Regions from separate parts of the Mesorhizobium sp. B2-8-3 genome, predicted to be linked through region 1. Evidence: riboswitches for the same ligand, from Rfam matches in the RefSeq annotation. Region 1 holds a riboswitch; each other region holds the start of a gene.
The links. A riboswitch is a leader RNA that binds a small molecule or an ion and turns the genes downstream of it on or off. The one in region 1 is predicted to bind cobalamin.
Positions count from the first base shown of each region.

Region 2: linked by a shared signal. The riboswitch ahead of bluB (5,6-dimethylbenzimidazole synthase) and the one ahead of FJ418_RS16860 (DUF1636 family protein) in region 1 are both predicted to bind cobalamin.
Region 3: linked by a shared signal. The riboswitch ahead of FJ418_RS17585 (CbtB domain-containing protein) and the one ahead of FJ418_RS16860 (DUF1636 family protein) in region 1 are both predicted to bind cobalamin.
Region 4: linked by a shared signal. The riboswitch ahead of FJ418_RS24935 (DUF1636 family protein) and the one ahead of FJ418_RS16860 (DUF1636 family protein) in region 1 are both predicted to bind cobalamin.

Region 1 is NZ_VFTW01000010.1:62,639-66,841, reverse strand. It holds gene FJ418_RS16870 (ABC transporter substrate-binding protein) at 1-844, opposite strand, end outside; gene FJ418_RS16865 (ABC transporter ATP-binding protein) at 877-1,665, opposite strand; gene FJ418_RS16860 (DUF1636 family protein) at 1,662-2,045, opposite strand; cobalamin riboswitch at 2,241-2,448, opposite strand; gene FJ418_RS16855 (efflux RND transporter periplasmic adaptor subunit) at 2,783-3,940, shown strand; gene FJ418_RS16850 (FAD-dependent monooxygenase) at 3,937-4,203, shown strand, end outside.
Region 2 is NZ_VFTW01000021.1:32,063-36,265, forward strand. It holds gene FJ418_RS24375 (DUF2277 domain-containing protein) at 1-159, opposite strand, end outside; gene FJ418_RS24380 (exodeoxyribonuclease VII small subunit) at 218-469, opposite strand; gene FJ418_RS24385 (histone deacetylase family protein) at 473-1,399, opposite strand; cobalamin riboswitch at 1,514-1,691, shown strand; gene bluB (5,6-dimethylbenzimidazole synthase) at 1,734-2,465, shown strand; gene FJ418_RS24395 (hypothetical protein) at 2,466-3,449, opposite strand; gene FJ418_RS24400 (TetR/AcrR family transcriptional regulator) at 3,667-4,203, opposite strand, start outside.
Region 3 is NZ_VFTW01000011.1:18,871-23,073, reverse strand. It holds gene FJ418_RS17600 (MAPEG family protein) at 1-146, shown strand, start outside; gene FJ418_RS17595 (PilZ domain-containing protein) at 401-673, opposite strand; gene FJ418_RS17590 (histidine phosphatase family protein) at 823-1,395, opposite strand; adenosylcobalamin (AdoCbl) riboswitch at 1,481-1,624, shown strand; gene FJ418_RS17585 (CbtB domain-containing protein) at 1,625-1,834, shown strand; gene FJ418_RS17580 (CbtA family protein) at 1,995-2,735, shown strand; gene FJ418_RS17575 (hypothetical protein) at 2,787-3,371, shown strand; gene FJ418_RS17570 (DMT family transporter) at 3,437-3,931, shown strand; gene FJ418_RS17565 (GNAT family N-acetyltransferase) at 3,976-4,203, shown strand, end outside.
Region 4 is NZ_VFTW01000022.1:35,883-40,085, reverse strand. It holds gene FJ418_RS24945 (cobaltochelatase subunit CobN) at 1-593, opposite strand, end outside; gene cobW (cobalamin biosynthesis protein CobW) at 612-1,649, opposite strand; gene FJ418_RS24935 (DUF1636 family protein) at 1,652-2,077, opposite strand; cobalamin riboswitch at 2,117-2,320, opposite strand; gene FJ418_RS24930 (winged helix-turn-helix domain-containing protein) at 2,351-3,550, opposite strand; gene FJ418_RS24925 (NADH-quinone oxidoreductase subunit A) at 3,882-4,203, shown strand, end outside.

The DNA.
Region 1 (4,203 bases):
TCCTGACAGCGTCGGTCTCCTTCATGGCCGGATGGACTTTAAGGAAATCGAGCAGCTTCCTGTAGCCGCCGCCATCCTGGTAATCGAGCAGGATAAGGAACTGCGGATTGCGCGAGGCGACCGTCTCCCAGTCGGTGTTGCCCCAGCTCGTCTCCATGTCGGCCATGATGTTTTCGCCGCCGGCGGCTGCGATCATGGCGTTGGGAATGGCGAACTTGCCGGCGGTGAAGGGCTTGTCCTCGCCGGAATCGTAGAGGAACACGCGCGTGCCCTTGCGGTCGCCGACCTTGGCGGTGATATCGGCAAGCTCGGCCTTCCAGCCGGCGACCAGCTTTTCGGCCTCCGTCTCCTTGCCGAAGATCTTGCCGAGCTTCTCGACGTCGCCATAGAGCAAGTCCATCGAGGCGACGGGCCGGTTCTTGTCGAGATGGACGCAGCTTTCGGTCAGCACCAGCGTCTTGATGCCGTGCGGGGCGAGCGTGTCGGGCGTGACCTCGCCGCCCGGCTTCATGCCGTAATACCAGCCGGCGAAGAAGAAATCCGGCTGCACGGCGACGAGGTTTTCCAGCGTCGGATATTTTGGCGCCAGCTCCGGGATGGAGCCTTGCTCCGCCTTGAACTCGGGGCCGACCTTGTACCAGCCGGTGATGCCGGTAAGCCCGACGATCGACGGCTGCAGCTTCAGCGCGAAGGCCATCTCGGCCATGTTGAGGTCCTGGATGACGGCGCGTTTTGGCGGTGCATCGAAAGTGAGCGCCTTGCCGCAGCTGTCGACGGTGACCGGGAAGGCGAAGGCGGCCGAGGCGAGAAGCGAGAAGGCAAACGACAAAGCGAGGCGTTTCACGGGATGGTGCTCCTTGTTTGGGTTGGGCAGGTTCAGGATGGCGAGGAAGCGCGCGTGGGCAGCTCGAAGACGGTGAGCTCGCGGTCCTCGGTCGGGTGCCGCAGGCGCAGCACGTCGATGCCGAAAACCTCGCGGATATGCGGCTGCGCCAGCGCCTCGCGCGGCGGTGCCAGCGCGTGCAGCCGGGCGTTGCTCATCACCGCGACGTTGGTGGCGAAGGGCGCCACCAAGGCGAGATCGTGCAGCACGGCGACCACGGTCATGCTGAATTCGGCCACCAGTTCGAGCAGTTCTGCGCGGGCGCGCGGGTCAAGGTGGTTGGTCGGCTCGTCGAGGAACAGGATCTTCGGCTCTTGCGCGATGGCACGGGCGAGCTGCGCGCGCTGGCGCTCGCCGCCGGAGAGCGAGCCGATGCTGCGCGCGAGCAGTGGCAAGAGCCCGGTCCGGCGCAGTGCTTCGACGACGATGTCGCGGTCGTCGTGCCGGCGCCTCAGGCCGGCATGCGGGACGCGGCCAAGCTCGACATAGTCGATGAGCGCCAGCCGTGGATCCGGCTGGTCCGTCTGGCCGACCACGGCGATGCTGAGCGCCCGCTCGGCGGCGGTGATCCTGTCCAGCCGGCGGCCGGCCAGGCGAACCTCGCCGTGGCTCGGCGACAACGCCCCGCACAACATGCGCAGCAGGGTCGTCTTGCCGGCGCCGTTCGGGCCGATGATGGCGAGGCGCTCACCCGCCGCCAGCGACAGGCTGACATCCTCGACCAGCGTCCGGCCGTTTGCCGTGGCGCCCAGATCGCGGGCTTCAAGCAGGGGCACGCTCACCGGACTTGCTCCCTGGCCTTACCCGCGGCGGGGATGCGCGCCAGTATCTTGCCGGCGAGCCTTGCCGGGCGCTGGCCGGAATTGCACCAACCGTCGGGCAGCGAGGCATAGAGCCTGGCAAATTCGACCAGCGCGCCGGCGTCGGTGCCCCTGTCGATGGAACCGAAGAGATAGGTGGCTTTGCCTTGCGCCATGAAGGCCACGGTGAGCGGCCGCGCGCAACCCGCCATGCAGTCGATGGTCTCGATGGCAAAGGAAGGCGCCGGCTGCAAGGAAAGCCTGGAGCGCAGGTCGGCGCACAAACCCTCGCCGGACCTCAGCCCAGTCACGGTATCGCGGCACAAAGAACAGACGATGATGCGATGGCTCGAGCGTTTCACCGTTTCACGGAAACGGCGAACCGCTCTATCTCTTTGTTTTGACACAATTCCAGACGGAAAACCGCTACACACTTTTCCTGAAATTGCTCTCGAGGCGTCCAACATTTCCGTCACTTTCCAAAATGGCGACGGAAGGATGCTGGACGAGCCGGCCGACAAGACCGGTGCTCGCGTCTCCTCCCGGCACACCCCGTCCGGTCAACTCATGTCGATGGCAGGTCTCCTGGCTCGCGGGTCGTTGCGCCATCCGCCTTCCCAGCCTTGCCGGCCAGTGGCGTTTCGGATGGAGCTCGCCGCTCACAGTTGCGGGGGCAGCCACGGGTTCGATCCAGACCGGATCTCACCGTGTTCCCTTTTTCACCCCTCGCCTTGCGGCTCGGGGACCATGACGCAGCCATCGTAGGTTGTCCGCGCGCGAGTCGCAACGGCTTCTGCGCGCGTTCATCACCGCGTGAAGCGACCTGCCTGGAGAAATGCATTCGTGGTTCGATTCTCGTTATGATATGTAATAACGTTACACACCAACGAATGCGTAGCAGTCAATCCCTCCTCGCGCCGTCTCACCCAAACATCGGAAAATTTTCAGAAACCGTTCGGGATTTGCCGGAGCCGAAATCGCAAAAAGATCGGGCTGGCGAAAGACAGGTTGCAACGCCTCGATCCCCTGCCAGCCAACGCAGTTTTCCCGACCGCCGCGTCCTCCCAAGCGCGGCCGCAACCTTGGGCACGGAGACGACATGATTGCCGCACGTTTTCACAACAGTCCTCTTGGGCACAACAAGCCGCTCAGGCGCCGCCTTGTCGCCGGCTCCATCGCCGCGCTCGCTTGCGGTGCCGTGATGGTCTGGCACGGCGCCAGAAGCGAAGCATCGAACGTCGCGCCGGGCACGCCCGAAACCAAGCTGGTCAAGGCAGTTTCGGTCTCGCCGGAACCCGTCGCGGATAACCGCGTCGCCATCGGCGAGATCAAGCCGAGGCTGGAGAGCGATCTCGGTTTTCGCGTTTCCGGCAAGCTCATCCAGCGCACCGCCGAGGTCGGCGCCACGGTGAAGAAGGGCGAGGTGCTCGCCCGGGTCGACGACCAGGATTATCGAAACCGGCTGGCCAGCGCGGAAGCCGATGTGACAGCGGCCGAGGCCGTGCTGGTGGAAGCCAGCGCCGCCGAAGCGCGTATCAGCGCGCTGCTCGCCAAGGGTTTCACGACACGCGCCAACCATGACGCGACGCTAAAGAATCTGCGCTCGGCCGAGGCCAAGCTGAAATCGGCGAACATCGCCTTCGCGATGGCCAAGGACCAGCTCGGTTACACCGAGCTCCGGGCCGAATTCGACGGCATCGTCACCGCCACCGGCGCCGAGGCCGGCCAATCGGTCAATGTTGGGCAGATGGTGGTACGCGTCGCCGATCCGGAGAGCCGCGACGCGGTGTTCTCTATCGCGGAAGCAGCCTTTACCAGCGACCGGCGCGGTCGAAAGATACCCGCCGTCACCGTCTCGCTGCTCAGCAATCCGGCGGTCTCGACCGCCGGCACTGTGCGCGAGATAGCGCCGATGGCCGACGCCGCCACCCGCACCTTCCAGGTGAAGGTTTCGCTTGAGAATGCGCCTGACGAGATGCGCTTCGGCGCAAGTGTCGCCGGCCGCGTCGAGATCGCCGGCGCGCCTGTCGTGCTGCTGCCGGGCAGCGCGCTGTTCGACAAGGAAGGCAAGCCCGCCGTCTGGGTGGTGTCGGCCTCGTCGGCTGTCGAGCTCAAGCCGGTCACCATCGCCCGCTACGAGACCGACCGCGTAGTCGTCAGTGCCGGGCTCACCAAGGGCGACCGGGTCGTCACTGCCGGCGTTAACCGGCTGCGGGAACACGAAAAAGTCCGTATCGTTGAGGGAGAAGGAAAATGACCATGTCAAAGACCAAGGTCCTCATCGCCGGCGCCGGCCCGACCGGGCTGACGCTCGCGCTCTGGTTGACCAAGCTCGGCGTTCCGGTGCGCATCTTCGACAAGGCCGCCGCTCCCGGCGAAACCTCGCGCGCGCTGGCCGTCCAGGCGCGCACGCTGGAATTCCACCGCCAGATCGGCATCGTCGACGACGTGCTTGCCGCGGGCGTGAAGATCGAACAGCTCACCGTGCATACGCCGGCAGGCGTCGCCGCGAGACTCCCG
Region 2 (4,203 bases), on a different contig from region 1:
TGTGATCGCCTCGACCGCATGGTGGAAGGCATGCTCGTTGCGCTTGGAGGGCTTGGTCGAGCCGCTCAGTTTGCGCACGAATTGCAGCGCTGCGTCATGCACTTCGTCATTGGTCGCCGGCGGCTCGAAATTGGCCAGGGTCTTGATGTTGCGGCACATAGCTTGAACTCCTTACCTGCTTTGTCTGCCTCACCGTCGTCCAAATTACTCTGCGTCGTTACTCTGCGTCGAGCGGCTCCGTTCCTACCGGCTTGCCGTCGCGCGACAGCCTGATCTTCTCGACCTTGTCCTCGGCCGCTTTCAGCAGCCGGTCGCAATGCGCCTTCAGCGCTTCGCCGCGCTCGTAGATCTTGATCGACTGGTCGAGCGGGACGTCGCCGCGCTCAAGATCATCGACGATCTTCTCCAGCGCGTCGAGCGCCTGTTCGAAGCTCATCGCCTTGACGTCCTCATTGCCTTCCAATGCCATAGCCTATCCCTTCATCAGCCGCCCGACATGGGCGGCGACTGAAAATGCCAGTCCCTGCAGATCGTAGCCGCCTTCCAGCAGGCTGACGAGCCTGTTGGAGCTGTGGCGGCCGGCGCGCTCCATCAATTGCCCGGTCGCCCAGTCGAAATCATCCTCGGTCAGGTTGATCTCCGCGAGCGGATCGCGGTGGTGCGCGTCGAAGCCGGCTGAAATGATGATCAGGTCCGGCGCGAACGCATCGATCGAGGGCAGCACGCGCGACAGGAAGGCATCGCGGAACAGGTCGCTGCCGGTCTGCGGCGCGAGCGGCGCATTGACGATGTTGCCGGCGCCGGTTTCGCTTTTCGCTCCGGTACCGGGATAAAGCGGCATCTGGTGCGTCGAGCAATAGAGAACCGACGGGTCGTCCCAAAAAATGTCCTGTGTGCCGTTGCCGTGGTGGACGTCCCAGTCGACGATGGCGACGCGCTCGGCCTGATGCTTCTTCTGCGCGTAGCGGGCGGCGATCGCGGCCGTGTTGAACAGGCAGAAGCCCATCGCGGTGGTCTTTTCGGCGTGGTGACCCGGCGGACGGGCGGCGACGAAGACGTTGGCGGCACGGCCCTCGAAGACGTCGTCCACCGCCGCGTTGGCGCCGCCGATCGCCGTCACCACGGCCTGCCAGCTTTTCGGGCTGGCGCTGGTATCGGCGTCGATCGAGACGATGCCGTTCTCAGGGATCGCCGCGCGCACGCGCTCGACGAAATCCTCGGGATGCGCATAGAGGATCGTTTTCTCGTCGCCTTCGGGCGCCTTGACGCGGTCGAGCGCCGAAAAAGCCTCGTCGTCGAGCACGCGTTCGATGGCGCGCAGGCGGTCAGGCCGCTCGGGATGGCCGGGCGGCGTGAGGTGTTCCAGAAAGATCGGGTGCGTGTAGAGACGGGTGTCCATGGCGCCTAATCTAGGCACCGGCGGCGCGGATGACCATGTTTGAAAGCCGAATGGCTGGGGAAAATTGCGCCAGCCCATGTCGCTGGCGCCATTGGCGCGGCGCAAGCTTCGCGGTAAGGTTCTTCGCTGCCTGGTGCCCGCGACGCGGGAGAATCGGGAACACGGTTGAACTCCGTGGCGTGCCCAACGCTGTGAGGGGGACCGCGCCGGCAAAGCCACTGTCGATGACGGGAAGGCGCCGGATGCGGGAGGATCCCGAGCCAGAAGACCGGCCCGGCAGACATGGTTTTCCGCTTGGTCAGGCGGGGGACTGCTTGTCGCAAGGGGAAAAGCGATGACGGCAGCAGCGATCGCCGCGAGCGGCGACGACTTTGACCAATTGGCGCGCGACGCGGTCTATCGGGCGATGTTCACCAGGCGTGACGTGCGCAGCCATTTTATCCCCGACGATCTCGACGACAGCGTGTTGGCGCGGCTCATCACCGCCGCGCATCATGCGCCGTCGGTCGGCTACATGCAGCCGTGGAACTTCATCGTCATCCGCGATCCAGGCAGGCGTCAGCAGGTGCGCGACCTGTTCCTCGCCGCGCGCGAGCAGGAGCTGCCGGCGATCGAGGCGGAACGGCAGGCGCTTTACCGCAAGCTGAAGCTCGAGGGCATCTGCGAAAGCGCGCTCAATCTCTGCATCACCTGCGACCGGCAGCGGTCGAAGGACTCGCCGCTCGGGCGTTGGCACAATCCGGAGATGGATCTCTACAGCACCGTCTGCGCGGTGCAGAATTTCTGGCTGGCGGCGCGGGCCGAGGGTGTCGGCGTCGGCTGGGTCAGCATCATCGAGACGGAAGCGCTGAAGCAGCTCTTGTCGATCCCGGAACATGTGACGCCGATCGCCTATCTCTGCGTCGGCCGCGTCTCTGCCTTCGCGCCGAAGCCCGATCTCGAGGCGCATGGCTGGGGCAAGCGCCTGCCGCTGCCGGAGCTGGTGATGAGCGAGACTTTCCGCGGCGCCGGCGAGGCGCCGCTCAAATCGGCAATCGCCAGGCTTGGCGGCCCATCAAAGCCATGATCAGGCGGCTCTCGGGGTATCCCAGCGCGAGCCGCCGCCGAAAGAGCCCAGCGCCTTGTCGCGCAGTTCCCCGAACTTGGACGAGGCCTCGGCCAGCCGGTGGTCCCATTCGGGATTGGGCACCTGGCCCTCGATGGCTTCGAAATAGACCTGCATCAGCGAGGCAATGGCGAAGGGCTCGATGAAGGCCGCCTTGAAGGCCCAGGCAAAGACGATGGCCAGCACGAAAGCCCAGCCGGCAAGCTGGCCCGGCATGACCCAGAGGATCGCGGCCGCGGGCGCCAGCATCAACAGGAAGATGACGAAGGACACGCCCCACATGATCGCCGCCAGCCAGACGGCGTTCTTGACCATGTGCTTGCCGTTCTGGGCGTAGAGGACGACGCCTTGCCTGGCCGTCTCGAAGGGCGAGTTCGAATTGATGCGGATGTTGTAGCCGAGGATGATCTCGTCGACATAGGTCAGCGAGATACGGATGACGGTGTTGATGAAGCCGACCAGGCCGCTCAGGCCCGGGATCGGCAGGAAGGCGGCTATGCCGCCGATCAGGCCGGTGATGGCGCGGATGGCGCCCTTGACCAACTGGTCGACGACGAAAAGGATGTTGGCCTCGGCGAAACGCTGGGTGACCACTTCCTTGGCATAGGCGATCTGGTTCTGGCCGTCAGGGACATCGTGGCCGTCGATCAGATGCACCATGACGGCGATATGGCCCGCCTTCAGCACGTAGAGGATGTATTCGCGGATCCAGTAGACGGCGATCGACACGACGCCGAAGCCGACCACGCCGCCCCACAGAGCGAAGGACATCGGCCCGTCGGGATCGGTCGAGATGTGGCCGACGCCGTAGCCGACGCTGGCCCCCGTCCCAGTCGCCATGATGTAGGCAACCGTGATGCCGAAATAGACGATCATGCGAAAGACGATGAACGGCCATGTCCGCATCATGATGGACACCGACCTGGCGATGCTGAAGTCCCACATGCCCCGACTCTCCACACCCCCGCGCATGATCCCGAAAATCGGAATCGATTTTTGGGAAGGGCCATGCGCTGAATCAAAGTTTTTACAGCGTCCTTTGCGCGTTCAAAGAACGCGCGGCGCTGTAAGAGTTGGCGGTGGAGGATGCGCTCGCCCCATTGATTGTCAATCGCGGCGGGGTTGCGGCGGCCGGAAAGCGGTGCACAACCCGGTGGCTTGGTTACCCAAGCGTGCCGTCAACCCTCTTGCGCAAGCCTTCGAGCAGTTGCTTGAATGCCGCGATCGCCTTCTTCGACGTCGCTTCGGGATCCTTCGAATTGGCGATGCGCTGCGCGGCCTGGCTGCTGGCGCCATTGATCAGCCGTGAGGTGGTCTCGGGATCAAGCTCTGGAACGACCACCCCCTCGTCCTGCAGCTTCGTCAGATGGTCGGTCATCGAGGCGATGCAAGCGCTGGCATTCGGCCACTGCGCCGGGTCGCCGAGCACCGCCGGACCGTCGCGGAACATGATGCGCTGGATTTCCGGCTCCAGCGCCATTTCGATATAGCTGGTGCATTCATCGACGAAATGCTGCCAGCGGGTCGGCGCCTTCGAAGCCACCTCGTTCACCCGCTCGGCCATTTCGCCGTCGATCTCGGCGATCACCGCCTGCAGCAGCCCCTTCTTGTCGCCGAAATGATGGTAGAGCGCGCCGCGCGTCAGGCCGGCCGACGCGGTGAAATCGTCCATCGAGGCCTCGGCGTAGCCGACCGTGCC
Region 3 (4,203 bases), on a different contig from region 1:
TGGCGATACGCCTCGTACACATGGTCATCTACCTGCGTGGAGGAAACGCCGCCAAGGGCGGCAGCGTCAGGACAATCTTCTATGTCTCGGGCGCGCTGGTCACGCTTGTTCTCATCCTCGTGACGGGGTGGGCGGCGCTTCGCTGAGCAGCTTTCGCTTCGTCGGCGGAACCCTCAGCCGATCAGAGGTTCATCCCTGCACAACCACAGGAGATCCACCATGGGCCATTGGCCTGCAACAGGTAAATGGCGAGCAGCGCCACCCAAACGGCTGTCCTGCTCATTCGCAAATCCCTGTTGGTCCGGCAATGAACGCGCTCGCGGCGGTTACGTTCCCGATATGCCAGGCTGCACATCGCCTTGGGCAGGATCAAGTAACGAATTGGTGGGACGGCTGCGCATCAGTCCTTCGGCGCGTTGCTGTAGAGCGCCACGCCGACGCGGTCGTTGCGCCGCCACCGCACCAGAGCGCGATAGGCCGTATCGTCGGCCGGGACCTCGAGCAGGAAGCGGTCCGGGATCTCCACATCGGCGCCGACGCGCAATTCCGCACCTTGCTCGTGCTGATTTCTGACCGAGCAGCCGATCCTGACGCCGGCGGCGATGATCGTGGCTTCCTTGAGCACGAATTCGCGCGCATGAAGACGGCGCTCGGTCTCGGGAAAATTGGCCATATCCGGCGGGCTCCTCAGGCAAGGCTCTCCTCGCAACAGGGCAGCACCATAGCAGCGAGGCGTTTCCGTTCCGTTAGCAATCACTGAAACGCGGAACGGCAGCTTCATAGGCCGACCGCGTTCATCGGGATCTTTCATGCCCAGAGGGTTCAACCAGAGACGATGACCCCGCTCGCGTGCAGGACCCAGCGGCGGCCGTCGCCGCGGAACTCGGTGAGTGACAGCGGCTCGATGTCGATCTTCCAGACCGAGGAGAGCGGCGCACCCAGCACATGCACCATGGCGGCGCGGATCGGCACGGCATGGGTGAGCGCGATGGTGTGGCCGCTCTCGGCGGCCAGGCGCTCCAGCAGTGCCGCGCCGCGCGAGGCCACCGCGGCAAGCGACTCGCCGCCATGGGGTGCGGCATCCGGATCGGAAAGCCATGCCGCCATGCCTTCCGGATCCTCCGCCTGCACCTCCTCGAAACTTTTGCCGGCCCAGCGCCCGAAATCCTGTTCGCCAAGCAGCGGCTCGACCGTCGCCGCCAGGCCGAGCGCCTCGGCCGTCTGCCGCGCGGCCCGCGCCGGACTCGTCCAGACGCGGTCGGCGCGGCGCAGCGAAGCGGCCAGCGCGCCGGCACGCTCGAAGGCTCGCGGCTCCGGCGCCTCGTCACTCGGAAAACGACCCTTGCGCGTGGCCTGCGTCGCGCCGCTTGCGATCATCGTCAGGCGGGCGAGCATCCCAAAACTCCGTGGTCCAGTGAAATTTCGGCCGCGCGAAGCCGTGTTGGCCATTACATGTCGTTGACAGGCGAACGAAGTGCTGACAAGTGTTTTAGCGCTATACGGGATTGGAAGCCGGTGCGAGTCCGGCACGGTCGCGCCACTGTGATCGGCACCAGCCGAAAGTCAGGCCTTATTCCGCAGCATTGTTCGATCAACGGGACGCAGTATCCCACGGGAGGTCAATATGTCCGACACCACCTTCGCCCCCAGCTACGGTCCGGTTGCGATTCCGGTTCGCGAGCTTCTGCCGTGGGCCATCTTCGCCGGCCTGCTGTTGATGCTGGCGATCTATTTCGTCGGGGCGGAAGAAGGCGCGACGTCGCTGATCCGCGGCACCTATGTGCACGAATTCGTGCATGACGGCCGCCACCTGCTCGGCTTCCCCTGCCACTAAGGCGGTTCAGCATCGGTGAACTCGCTTCGATTTTGGTCTAACGCGATTCCGGACGGAAAACCGGCACGCAGTTTTCCTGGAATTGCTGGGTTGGTTTAACGCTATTCCTGACGGAAAACCGCTACGCACTTTTCCTGGAATTGCTTAGAGGGTTAACGACATGGTCGGAAAACTTTTGCTGCGCGGCATGCTTGTCGGGCTGGTTGCGGGGATTCTGGCATTCGCCTTCGCCCGCGTCTATGGCGAGCCGCAGGTCGACAAGGCGATCGCCTTCGAGGAACAGCAGGCCCAGACGGCCGGCGAGGCGCCGGAGCCCGAGATGGTGAGCCGCGTCACGCAGGCCGGCATCGGTCTCGCAACCGGCGTGCTGGTCTATGGCGCCGCCCTCGGCGGGCTGTTCTCGCTGGTCTTCGCCTATGCCTATGGCCGGCTGGGTTCGCTTGGGCCCCGTGGCACTTCGGCGCTCATCGCGCTGCTCGGCTTCCTGGCGGTGATCGTGGTGCCCGGCCTCAAATACCCGGCCAACCCGCCCGCGGTCGGCAATGCCGAGACCATCGGCTACCGCACGGAATTGTTCTTCATCATGATCGTGGTCTCGATCGCGGCGATGGTGGCGGCGGTCGGCCTGGCGCAGCGGCTGTGGACCCGGCTCGGCGCCTGGAACGCCTCGATCGTGGCTGGGCTGGCCTTCCTCGTCGTCTTCGCGCTGGTGAAGGCAGCCCTGCCAGACATCAACGAAGTACCGGAGAACTTCTCGGCGACGGTGCTGTGGCAGTTCCGCGTCGCCTCGCTCGGCATCCAGCTTGTGCTATGGACCGTCGTCGGGCTCGGCTTCGGCGCGGTTGCCGAGCGCGTGGTCGCGGCGCGCGACCAGCGCAGCCCTGCCCGCCGCTTCGCCTGAAATCCGATGCGTCGGCCGCCACGGTTCCTTGCCCTGGCGGCCATTTTCTTTTTGGCGACCGCCCTTTCGATCATGACGGCGGGAGCACCCGCCGAAGCGCATAGCGGATCCTTCGCCCCGCCTCCTCCCGGCATCCAGATCCCGAGCCTGACACACGGCCAGATGGCCGTGATCGCCCGCTACCGCGGCGAGATCCTCGAGCTCGCCCAGCACCAGACCGCGACCGACCCGACCTTCCGGCGGCTCTACAATCACGGCAATCTGCAATACACCTATTGCCTGTGGGGCCTGATGCCGGGAAGCCTCGCCGACGAGGAGAGCCCCTTCAACGAATGCAGCCACGCCTACCTCGCCACCGCCAAGGCGCTGCTCACCCATATGGCGACGATGCCCTCAGCCGAACGCAACGCGAAAGCACTGATCTCCGATATCGACGCCGACATGGTGCGCAGCGGCGCGTCGTGGATCCTGTGCCAGTATAGCGGCGAGTCTTTCAGCACCGGCGCCGTCGTCGAGCCCAGATGGCGCGACATGGTCTTCCACCTGCCGAGCCTCTGCGTGCTGCTTGCCACGATAGCGGCGCTCGTCGCCGCCGCATGGTCCATCTTCGGCACGCCGCGCGCCCGCGCGGCCTAGCCGAGCGCTGCGCGCAGGCGTAAGCATCGGCAATTGTCCGGTTCCCGGATTCGCAGCCGCCAGCCATGTTCGCCCCCGAAGCCTTCGCCGTCACCGCCGCCTTATGCAGCGCGCTGAGCTCCATGTTCCTGAGCGAGCTCAAGGGCCGCGTTCCCCTGCTCCAGCTTGCCCGCTGGCAGATGCTCGCAACCTTCGTGATGACCGGCTCGGTGTCGTTGGCGATCGGCGGCTGGCACACGATCGGAGCGAGGGAGTTCTGGCTGCTTGCCGGATCGAGCTTCGCCGGCATCAGCATTGCCAGCTCGACCTATTTCGCCACCATCTATTCGGTCGGCCCGCGCATCACGGCGCTGCTCTTCTCGCTCACCTCGCCTTTCGCCCTGGCGCTCGGCTATCTCGTGCTCGGCGAAACCATCAGCCGCTGGCAGGCGCTGGGCGTGGCGCTGGCGCTTGCCGGCATCGTGCTTGCCATCGGTGGGCAAACGCCGGGGGTCAACGCGGCCTCGGACCCCGGACGATGCTTGCTGATGGCGCCCGAGACGGCAGGCATGGACAACTGATACGATCGGCGTTGCGGCTCACGCTCCGTGGCTGAGGTTGTTCAATGTCGCTCGTTTACAGACCTGCTCGCGCCGATGATCTCGTGGCGACCGATGCGCTGGTGGTGGCCAGCATCAATGAGCTTACCACTCGGCACGGCTTTGGCCCGATGGCGGCGACGAGCCCTCCCAACTTTCAGCTGTTTTCGCTCGAGGACGACCCCGGCGGCCTGTGGGTGGCGGAAGATGACGGGGACATTGCCGGCTTCGCCTGGAGCTGGGTATGCGGCGAT
Region 4 (4,203 bases), on a different contig from region 1:
GGAATGCCGACCCTTGAAACGTTCGACTTCTCGACGACACCAACTCCCGGCTCATAATACCCCGCCTTCGGCACACTGACCGCATCAACCACGGCCGCCTCAGCCCCCGCAAGCTTTGCCAGCCTTTGCACCAGCGCCGCCATATTGGCCGGCCCGCCTTCGCGGAAATAGCCGAGCAGCGCGTCGAGCTCGGCACGCGGCAGCGTCGAGCCTTCGATCAGCCGCTGGTCCTCGTCATGGCTTTCGCCGGGCAGCAGCGCCAGCTTGATGCCGCGCTCGCGCGCGACCGCGGCGAGCTGGTCGCAGCCATAGCGCCACCACTCATAGCCGCCGAGGATGCGCACCAGGACGACCTTGGCGTGGCGGGCGACGCTGTCGATCCAAAGATCCACCGACATCGGGTGGCGAAGGTCGCGCAGCGCCGCAAGCCGCATCGCGGGCAGCCGCGCGGCATCGGCCTTCCAGGCGGCGGCCAGACCGGCGAGGTCGCTGTCGGTGAAGGACAGGGCCACCACATCCGCAGGCGTCTGCCTGAGGTCGACCGGCTCGGCGAGATCGTCGAGCGAAGCGGATGTCGTGGTGAGGATATGCATCGCTTTTTGGTCTTTGCCTCAGCCGGCGAGGATACGCTCGATCGCCGGGCGGTTCAGCCCCTTGAGGCCGATGACGACGAGCCGCGAACGGCGGTCGTCCTCGGCCGTCCAGGCGCGGTCGTAATAATGATTGACGCGCGGGCCGACAGCCTGGAGCAGGAGCCGCATCGGCTTGCCGCCGACCTCGACGAAGCCTTTGACGCGCAGCACGTTTTCCTGCTCGGCGGCAAGGGCGACGCGCTCGGCCAGCTCATCGGGGTTGGCGACCGAAGGGATGTCGATGACGAAGGAATCGAAATCGTCGTGCTCATGGTCGAGCTCGTCGTCGTGATGGGTCTTGCGGTTCTCGATGTCGTCCTCGACGGCGAGGCCGAGACCGAGCAGCACCGACGGGTCGACCTTGCCTTGCGCGGTCGGAACGATCTTCACGGCGCGCGCGACGTGCTTGCCGATGACGGCGTTGGCGCGCTGCGATCCGGCCGCATCCATCAGGTCGCTCTTCGACAGGATGATCAGGTCGGCGCAGGCAATCTGGTCCTCGAATACCTCTTCGACCGGATCGTCATGGTCGAGCGTCACGTCCGCGGCGCGCTGGGCCTGCAGGGCATCCATGTCGGAAGCGACGCGGCCGTCGGCCAGCGCCGGACCATCAACCACGGCGACGACCCCGTCGACCGTGACGCGGCTCTTGACCGTCGGCCACTGGAAGGCCTGGACCAGCGGCTTCGGCAGAGCGAGGCCGGAGGTTTCGATCAGGATGTGGTCAACCTTGGGATTGAGCGACAGGATCTGGTCGAGCGCCGGCACGAAATCGTCGGCCACGGTGCAGCAGATGCAGCCATTGGCGAGCTCGACGATGTTTTCCTCCGGGCATGTGTCGACGCCGCAGCCTTTCAGGATATCGCCGTCGATGCCGACATCACCGAACTCGTTGACGATGATCGCCAGCCGCTTGCCCTTGGCGTTCTCGAGCAGGTTGCGAATCAGCGTCGTCTTGCCGGCGCCGAGGAAGCCGGTGACGACGGTACAGGGAACACGGGAAACGGAAGCGTTCATGGTCAGTCCTTCAGCATGTCGAGGGGAGGGATGCGGGCAACCAGGCCGCGCTTGAGAGAATCGGGCCGGCCGCGCCAGGGGATCAGGCCGTCGGTCGAGATGGCGAAGAGCTTTGCGCCGGCGATGAGGTCGGCGCCGCTGGTCGCGGTCAGATCGCCGAAGACATAGCTCCAGCAGCCGTCGCGCAGCAGCGCGGCGCTCAGCCGGCGCTTGCAATTGCCGAGGCATTCGACGGTGCGGATGCGGACGTTTTCACCGGAGGCGGCACGGCGCGTGTCTTCAGCCAGCAGCGCGCCGGCACGCGGATGGGCGTCCGAGCCGGTTTCGTCGCGGCAGGAGGAGCAGACGATGACGGTCACGCCGGCCAGCGCGTCGGGCTCGGACGAAATATCCGCACTATTTGCCGGGAAACTGCCGTTGCGATCCAAAACCAGGCTCCTTGCCCGGAAAACCCGCCGGGCATTCGGATACTTAAAGTCTCAGACGGCAGGTCTCCTGGCTCGCGAGTCGTCGCCTTGAAGGCCGCCTTCCCGGGAACATCCCAGTGGTTTTCGGCCGGGGCTCGTCGCTTACAGTTGCGGGGACAGCCGCGGATTTGGGCGTTGGCCCGCACCGCATTCCCTCTTGGCTCCTCCCTTTGCCGGGAGAAGACCGTCTGGGTCAGGATTTAGGCTTACGGCCGGGTGCCTGTCAACGCACGGCTACGACACCGCGATGTCGGCCAGCGCCGGCCCGAGGTCGCCGGCCGGCGTCACTTCGATCGCCTCCAGGCCGAGCCATGCCTGCATCTGCTTCAATTCGTCGAAGAGTTGGGCCGCCGTTTCGGCGGGAGCACCGGTTTCGGCATAGGCAGCATGGACGCGCAGCACGCTCGCCGGCCGATCGGCTCGCAGATCGACACGGGCGACGATGCGGTCGCCAAGCAGGAAGGGCAGCACGTAGTAGCCGTATTGGCGCTTTTCGGCCGGCGTGTAGAGCTCGATGCGGTAGCGGAAGCCGAAGAGTTTTTCCGTCCGGGTGCGCTCGAAGACGACGGGATCGAAGGGGGCGAGCAGGGCGCGGGCCTCTATTCGGCGTGGAAAGCGGGCGTCCTTGTGGAGATAGGCGGTCTTGTCCCAGCTCTCGACCTTCACAGGCAGCAGTTCGCCCGCTTCGACCAGTTCCTCGATGCGGTCTTTCGTATCGCCCGGCGCGAGACGAAAATAGTCGCGAAGGTCGCCATAGGTGGCGATGCCATGGGCGCGGGCCGAGATGCGCAGCAATTCGCGATGCGCGTCCTCGACCGAGGGCACCGGCAGGTCGAGCACGGCCTGCGGCAAAACGCGCTCGGGCAGGTCGTAATAGCGTTCGAAGCCGCGCCGGTAGGCAGTGGTGATGCGTCCGGCCCAGAACAGCCATTCGAAAGCGTGCTTGGCCTCGCTCCAGCCCCACCAGCCGCCATTGCCCTTGTGGCCTTCGATGTCGGACGCGGCGATCGGGCCGCGTTCGGCGACCTGCGCATAGATCTCGTCGATCATCGCCTTGCGCTCCCGGCCCCATTTCGCCAGGCCGAGATACATCTCGTCGCCCTGCTCGGCGCGCAGCATGCGCCAGCGCATCAAAGGGTAGGTTTCGACAGGCAGGAACGACGCCTCATGCGCCCAATACTCAAAGACCGCGCGCTTGCGGGTGACCGCGGCGTTGTCGAGCAGCGCAAGCGGGTAGGGGCCGAGGCGAGAATAGAGCGGCATATAATGAGCGCGCACCACAGCGCTGACGGAATCGATCTGCAACAGGCCGGTTCGTGAAAGCACGCGCGCAAGGTGGCGGCGATCCGGAACGCCGCCGGGCCTAGGGTCGTTGAACCCCTGTGCTCCGAGCGCAATGCGCCTCGCCATGGCCAGCGAAATCTTGTCCTTCATCGAGGCGCCTTGCCCTGATCATTTGCCGGATTTTTAGCCGGTGATTCCGGCCATGCTAGCAGGCAAATGGCGGGAGATATGTCAGGAGAGAAAAGTGGAGTAAAAATCGAAGGAAATCAAACAGGAGCGGATCGGACCAGTTTCTTCCGATAAGGCGTCCAGGCCGCGAATTGAACAAGGTTTGACTTGCGTCACCGAAACCGCTGCGCTAACCCTCGCCGCGTTGCAGCATGGGCCTCTTAAAACGGTTCAGCGGTTAAACTGTCACGCTTCCGCATTAGAGTTCGTTGCTGTAATCAAAGTGAACTGCCCGCCTAAGGAAAGCCGCCGCATGAGCGCACTCCTGAGTTCATATCTGCCGATCGTCCTGTTCATCGCCGTGGCGCTGGTCGTCGGCCTTGCGCTGCTCATAGCGCCGTTCCTGGTGGCCTACCGCAATCCCGACCCGGAGAAGCTTTCCGCCTATGAATGCGGCTTCAACTCGTTTGACGACGCCCGTATGAAATTCGACATCCGCTTCTACCTGGTGTCGATTCTGTTCATCATCTTCGATCTCGAGGTCGCCTTCCTGTTCCCGTGGGCGGTCTCCTTCTCCAAGGTCGGCATGCTCGGCTTCTGGTCGATGATGGTGTTCCTGGCGGTGCTGACCATCG